2 regions of the Rhizobium sp. CB3090 genome follow, and region 1 is predicted to be linked to the other one. Evidence: riboswitches for the same ligand, from Rfam matches in the RefSeq annotation. Region 1 holds a riboswitch; the other holds the start of a gene.

Evidence for each region. Region 1 has a riboswitch for FMN ahead of QA646_RS09700 (6,7-dimethyl-8-ribityllumazine synthase). Riboswitches for the same ligand answer to the same signal wherever they lie in the genome.
Region 2: linked by a shared signal. The riboswitch ahead of ribB (3,4-dihydroxy-2-butanone-4-phosphate synthase) and the one ahead of QA646_RS09700 (6,7-dimethyl-8-ribityllumazine synthase) in region 1 are both predicted to bind FMN.

The regions. Positions count from the first base shown of each region.
Region 1 covers NZ_CP121662.1:2,003,279-2,006,483, reverse strand. Annotated here, with positions in the region: gene QA646_RS09715 (methyltransferase domain-containing protein) at 1-103, shown strand, start outside; gene phnF (phosphonate metabolism transcriptional regulator PhnF) at 105-833, shown strand; gene QA646_RS09705 (VOC family protein) at 839-1,189, opposite strand; gene QA646_RS09700 (6,7-dimethyl-8-ribityllumazine synthase) at 1,247-1,723, opposite strand; FMN riboswitch at 1,814-1,962, opposite strand; gene QA646_RS09695 (ABC transporter ATP-binding protein) at 2,053-3,114, opposite strand; gene QA646_RS09690 (ABC transporter permease) at 3,126-3,205, opposite strand, start outside.
Region 2 covers NZ_CP121663.1:117,958-121,162, reverse strand. Annotated here, with positions in the region: gene QA646_RS19380 (SDR family oxidoreductase) at 1-114, shown strand, start outside; gene QA646_RS19375 (glucose 1-dehydrogenase) at 140-922, shown strand; FMN riboswitch at 1,030-1,175, shown strand; gene ribB (3,4-dihydroxy-2-butanone-4-phosphate synthase) at 1,295-1,936, shown strand; gene QA646_RS19365 (DUF1127 domain-containing protein) at 2,076-2,306, opposite strand; gene QA646_RS19360 (cache domain-containing protein) at 2,867-3,205, shown strand, end outside.

The sequences.
Region 1 (3,205 bases):
CGTCAGCGGCGCGAAGGATCGCAAATATTATCCGAGCATTCTCGATGCTCTGGCTTATCCCGCCGAATACAAGCTGTTGTTCCGGCTCGAAAAGCGCCTGTGACATGGAGACGATCGATCGCAAGAGCGGCAGCGCTCTCTGGCATCAGATCGGCGAAATCCTGGCGGCTGATATCGCCGCCGGGACCTTTGCTCCCGGCGCCAAATTGCCGACCGAGCCCGAGCTTATGGAACGCTTCGGCGTCAGCCGCTTCACCGTCCGCCAGGCGCTCGGTCATCTGGAGCAGCGGGGCCTCGTGCGTGCCGAGCAAGGGCGGGGAACCTTTGTCCATAAAGGGGCTCTCGACTATACGCTGTCGAAGAAGACGCGGTTCTCCAAGAATTTGATCGAGCAGGGATTCGAGCCGGGCGGTGAATTACTGATCCATGAGATCGTTGCAGCGTCGGAACGGGTCGCGGCGCGGCTGAAGCTAGCGTCCGGCGCGCCGGTCATCCATCGCCGCGGCGTGATGACGGCAGACGGCGTTCCCGTCGAACTCGGCGACAGCTATTATCCGGCCGACCGCTTTCCTGATTTCGATAGAGCGAGGCTGCAATACGAGACTATCAGCGCGGCGCTCGTGAGCTACGGCGTCCACGACTATGTGCGTCTGTCGACGGAGATCGAGGCACGCATGCCGAGTGCCGAGGAGGCGCGGTTGTTGCGGCAGCCAAAATCCGCACCGGTATTGGTGATCCTCAAGGTGGATGTCGATAGCGATGGCGTGCCCATCGCCTATGCCGAGACTCTATGGTCGGCGGAGCGGGTGACCTTCAAGATCGATTTGGGATGAATGGCCTATCGGTGCGACAGAATATTCACGATCTTGCCGAACGGGTCGCGGACATAGAAACGCCGGACGCCCCAGGGTTCATCATTCAGATCGTAGACGATATCGAACTGCATTGATTGGGCGCGCTGATAGACTTGATCGACATCGTCGACCTCGATCGAAAGATCAGGCACGATCGTGCCTGATCCGCCTTCGCTGGCTATGCTGATCTGCGGGACGGTCTGTGCGTTCGAGGCGAAGGTCTTGATCCAGCCGTGGTCCATGACGATATCTAAGCCGAGTAGGTCGCCATAGAAGACTTGAGCGCTGGCGGGATCGGCAGCATGCAGATTGGGCACAATTCTAAGGACGGTCATGCGATGCTCCTTGCCGGAGAAATGGAGGCGGGCCTTTACCGCCTCCGTCATCTTAGCTCAGACAGTCACCGATGGCAGCAGCTTGGCGCGTTCGCTCAATATCTGTCGGCAGGCATTTGCCACTTCCTGACCCTTGATGACGAAATGCTGCTTGAAGAAATGAATATGCGCTTCCGTCTCCTGAAAATGGTGCGGAGTCAGCACGGTCGAAAGAATCGGCACGCCCGTATCCAGTTGCACGCGCATCATCGCGTCGAGAACGGTATCGGCAACGAAGTCGTGGCGGTAGATGCCGCCGTCGACGACGAAAGCGGTCGCGATGATCGCGCTATAGCGGCCGTTGCGCGCGAGCGTCTGGGCATGCAGCGGGATTTCCAAGGCACCCGGTACATCGAAAATGTCGATGGGGGAGGCGCCCTCGGTCTTCTGCCATTCGGCAACGAAGGAATCGACGCACTGATCGACGATGTCGGCATGCCAGCGGGCTCGGATCAACGCTATGCGGCCCGGTTGTGTCGAAATGGAAATGGTCATTAATTTTGCCTTTCAAGGGTTTAACTCAATATCCCTTGGGCGAACACGCAAGGTCGCAGAAGCCCCCTATGCGAAGGAGCCTTCGACCTGGCTTGCTCTCTTCCATCCGGACTATACCGTCGGCTCCGGCCTCTCACCGGATCTGCTGACCCTTCCGGCAGAACCGAAAGGCGCTCGCGGGCTCGGAGACCAGTCTCCATACCGCCGGTGGGGAATTGCACCCCGCCCTGAGAACGGCTGGACTATAGATGCGGTGCAACAGAAATCAAAGAAAAACGCCGGGCGATTTACCCGGCGCTTGCGAAAAATCTGTCCAATTGTTCCGTCGATCAGTCCTGAATGACCAGCAGATCGGAGGAGGCGAAACGCAGCGTGACCCTTTCCCCGACGCTGGGAGGCATCATGCCCGGGCTGTTGAACATGTCGAAGGAGATGGTGTTGCCACCGACATTCATGCGCGTGCGGATGACCGAACCCAGGAAGTGAGCCGAGGAGACTTCGCCGGTCAAGGCAGTGTCGCCCTTGGCCGATTCTGCCAGCGAGCCGGCTTCCGGACGCAGCGCCAGCGATACGGTGTCGCCGGGCTTGTAGGCGGTGACCGATTGCTTCAGGGTTACACCCTGATCGCCAATCATGATGCGGTTGCTGTCCGGGTCGACGACCTTGCCTTCGATGAGGTTCAAGGTGCCGACAAAGGAGGCGACGAAGCGGGTGGCGGGCCTGTTGTAGATTTCGAAGGGCGTGCCGATCTGATCGGCGCGGCCAGCGTTCATGACGACGATGCGGTCGGAGATCGACAAAGCTTCTTCCTGGTCGTGCGTCACGAAAACGGTGGTGATGCCGAGCTGTTGCTGGATGGCGCGGATTTCTTCGCGTAGCGAGACGCGGATCTTGGCATCCAGCGCCGAAAGCGGTTCGTCGAGCAACAGAAGCTGCGGCTTCACAGCGATGGCGCGAGCAAGCGCTACGCGCTGTTGCTGGCCGCCCGACATCTGGAAGGGATAACGGCCGGCGAGATGGTCGAGCTTGATCAGGCCGAGCATTTCCTTGACCCGTTTGTCGATTTCGGGCTTGGCCATACCGGCGACCTTGAGGCCGAAGGCGACATTGTCATGCACGGTCATGTTCGGAAACAGGGCATAGGCCTGGAATACCATGCCGATGTTGCGCTGGTTCGGCTTCAGCGGACGCTGGTCTTTGCCGTTGATCGTCAGCGTGCCAGCGGTCGGCGTTTCGAAGCCGGCGATCATGCGCAGAACGGTCGTCTTGCCGCAACCCGACGGTCCGAGGAAGGAGATGAACTCTCCCTTCTCGATATGCATGGTGAAGTCGTGAACGACCTGCACCTCGCCGAAGGATTTTTTGATGTGTGTGAGTTCGAGAAAAGCCATGGTGTGAAGCCTTACGCCTTAATCGGAGCAGATTTGGAGAAGCGGGAAACGGCCTGGAGCAGGCCCATGCTGAGCCAGGTTACAGCGAGCG
Region 2 (3,205 bases), on a different replicon from region 1:
CGCATGGCAACGGTCGATGAGATGGTTGGCCCTGCCGTATTCCTGCTTTCGGAGGCGGCAAGCTTTGTCACGGGTGTCGACCTGCTGGTCGACGGCGGCTTCTGCTGCTGGTGATAACGATTGACTGGGAGAAATCCAAATGAACCGCTTCGAAAACAAGACCGTCGTCATCACTGGAGGTAGCCGGGGCATCGGTGCCGCCATCGCAAGACGCTTTGCGAAAGAAGGTGCAAATCTCGTCGTTTCCGCCAATGAAGAGTCGGTGCACTCCGTTGCCGAGCAGATCAGGAAGGACGGCGGCAAAGCGATCTCTTTCGTCGGCGACGTCACGGACAAAGCAAGCGTGAAGGCTCTTTATGACGCGGCGGAAAATGCCTTTGGTTCGGTCGACGTATCGATCCAGAATGCCGGCGTCATTACGATCGCACGGATTGAAGACATGACCGAAGGCGAGTGGGATAAGGTCATGGCGGTCAATACCAAGGGGGTCTTCCTATGCGCGCAGGAAGCGATCCTGCGCATGCGCAAGCATGGTCGCGGCGGACGTATCATCAACACGGCATCGGGGCAGGCACGCGACGGCTTCATTTATACGCCGCACTATGCCGCCTCGAAGATGGGCGTGGTCGGGATCACGCAGAGCCTCGCAAAGGAAGTCGCCACCGAAAACATAACCGTCAATGCCTTCTGCCCTGGCATCATCGAGACGGACATGTGGGCCTATAATGATCAGGCCTGGGGCAAGCTGCTCGGCAATTACGGTCCGGGCGAGTTGATGAAGGAGTGGGTCGAAGGCATTCCGATGAAGCGCGCCGGTTCAGGCGAAGACGTCGCCGGCCTCGTCACCTTTCTCGCGAGTGACGATGCGGCCTACATCACAGGGCAGACGATCAATGTCGATGGCGGTCTCATCATGTCCTGACCGCGGTCGGTTAAGAGAAAACAATCTGTTCATCGGTTGCGTCGCATAAAGAACAGTGAGAGGGAAACTGCCCTCTTGCGGGAGGCCATATCGATCGCCTATCTTATCCGCGTTCTCAGGGCGGGGTGAAACTCCCCACCGGCGGTATCGAGGAAACTCGGAGCCCGCGAGCGCCTCCGTGGATCGCGGAGGGTCAGCAGACCCGGTGAGAGGCCGGGGCCGACGGTTAAAGTCCGGATGGAAGAGAGCAACCGTGCGAGCGCAACCGGTGTTGTTGCGCGTCCGCAGGCTTGTTCGCCCAAGGGATAAACAGTGACTTCGAAAGAAGTCTTGGATGCTGCGAAAGCGGCTAACCCTTGAAAGGCAAAGTGCATGGCAATTTCTAAAATCGAAGATGCAATCGCGGCGATTTCGCGTGGCGAGATCGTTGTTGTCGTTGATGATCAGGATCGGGAAAACGAGGGCGACCTTGTGATTGCGTCTGATGCTATCACGCCTGCGGCAATTGCCTTCATGATGAATTACGCACGCGGACTGATCTGTGTGGCAATGGAAGGTGAAAGGCTGGATGAGCTCGACATTCCCCTCATGGTTCCGCGCAATACCGAGCTTCTGAAGACCGCCTTCACGGTGTCCGTGGACTATATTCCGGAAACGACGACAGGGATTTCCGCAGCCGATCGCGCGGCAACGGTCCGCGCCCTCGTCACAAAAGGCACGAAGCCTGACGACTTTGCCCGCCCGGGGCATATTTTTCCGCTACGCGCACACCCGGCGGGCGTGCTTGGACGTCCCGGCCATACCGAGGCAGCCGTCGATCTCGCAAGACTTGCCGGCCATTCGGGATCGGGGGTGATCTGCGAAGTTGCCAATGACGACGGCACCATGGCGCGGCTTCCGGATCTTGAGAAGTTTGCCGAACGGCACGGTCTTCTTCTGGTGACGATCGAAGATCTGATCGCCTATTTGGCTCGTCAGCGCGACCTGGCGACGCGGGAAATGTCCGCCGCCTAATCATTATAGATAAATGCAGGCAGGACGCCCAATTGCGGGCGTGCCATGCCTGCATAACATTCCAGACCTGCGCTGAGCCGGCCGGGAATGGAGCGAGAGGCGTATCTGACACCCCTCGCCCCGTAGTCAGTTCGACCCTTTACCATACCCGGAGATTCCAAACAGGAAATCCGGACGTTTCCTCACCGTCCGGAAGGCAGATATCCTGGCGCATACGATTGGACAGTTGAGAGGTTTGATTTACCGTTTGCTGATGCCTCCACGCGGCGAGGAACAACGCAAACGCGGTCTTCCGGACGCCGAATTTCAGGCAAAGTTCATCAACGGTCGCCGCAAGAGTGCCGGCAACTAAGGATTGTGCTTCACGCATAGTTTCTTTCCCGGCGCAACTATGCAGCCAGGTCCTTTCGAAGGTCAAAAGACGCGCGGATACAGACGCGGAAACGCGAGCGAACGCTCCGGTAGCCGGTCACGTCAAGATAATGAGGGAAATACTAAACGGGCAGAAAATCCGAAGGCTTAGTAGCCTGGATGACCGTAGTGGCTTTGGTTTGATACATGTCGCATCGACACCACCATGGCTGTTCCGCCAGAGAAGCGATTAAACACGAGAATGGATTTCATTTCACGCCTCCTCTGATTTGATTGCGGATGCGGCTATGTTACACGAGATCGGCCAATCGGCAAGCATGCAATTTCACATTGTAGAATATCAGGCGGAATCGTTGCGAGAAAGCAACACTATTGCCATACTCTTCGGCCCGGACTCGCTATCATCTACCCACTCCATTCAGCGACAAGTGACTTGCTCGGCAGGCGCTATACTTGACCACGCATTATCCTTGCCGCTTTAGTGCAAGATGTTTCGGCGGTCCGTGAAGAGTAGAGTAGCGGACGAAATCGGCCGGGAAATCTTGGGAGGACCATCTCTTGTCGCTAAGGCACCAGATCATTGCGCTGGCGATCATTCCGCTTGTGATCGCGATACTGGCGATCACGAGCTTCATCACTTGGCAATCGGCGAACCTCACGCAAGTCAATATCGCGACCTTCGAACAGAACATGCTGAAGTCCAAGGAAACGGAAATCCTCAATCTGACCCATCTGGCCCTTTCGGCGATCCAGGCGACCTATGGAGATGCGGCTGCGGACGATCAGGCCGCCAAGGAAAAGGTCGCGGCGATCCTGGCTTCGCTCGACTATGGCAAGGACGGATATTTCTTTGTCTACGACTATGACGGAAACAATATCGTCCATCCGCGCCAGAGC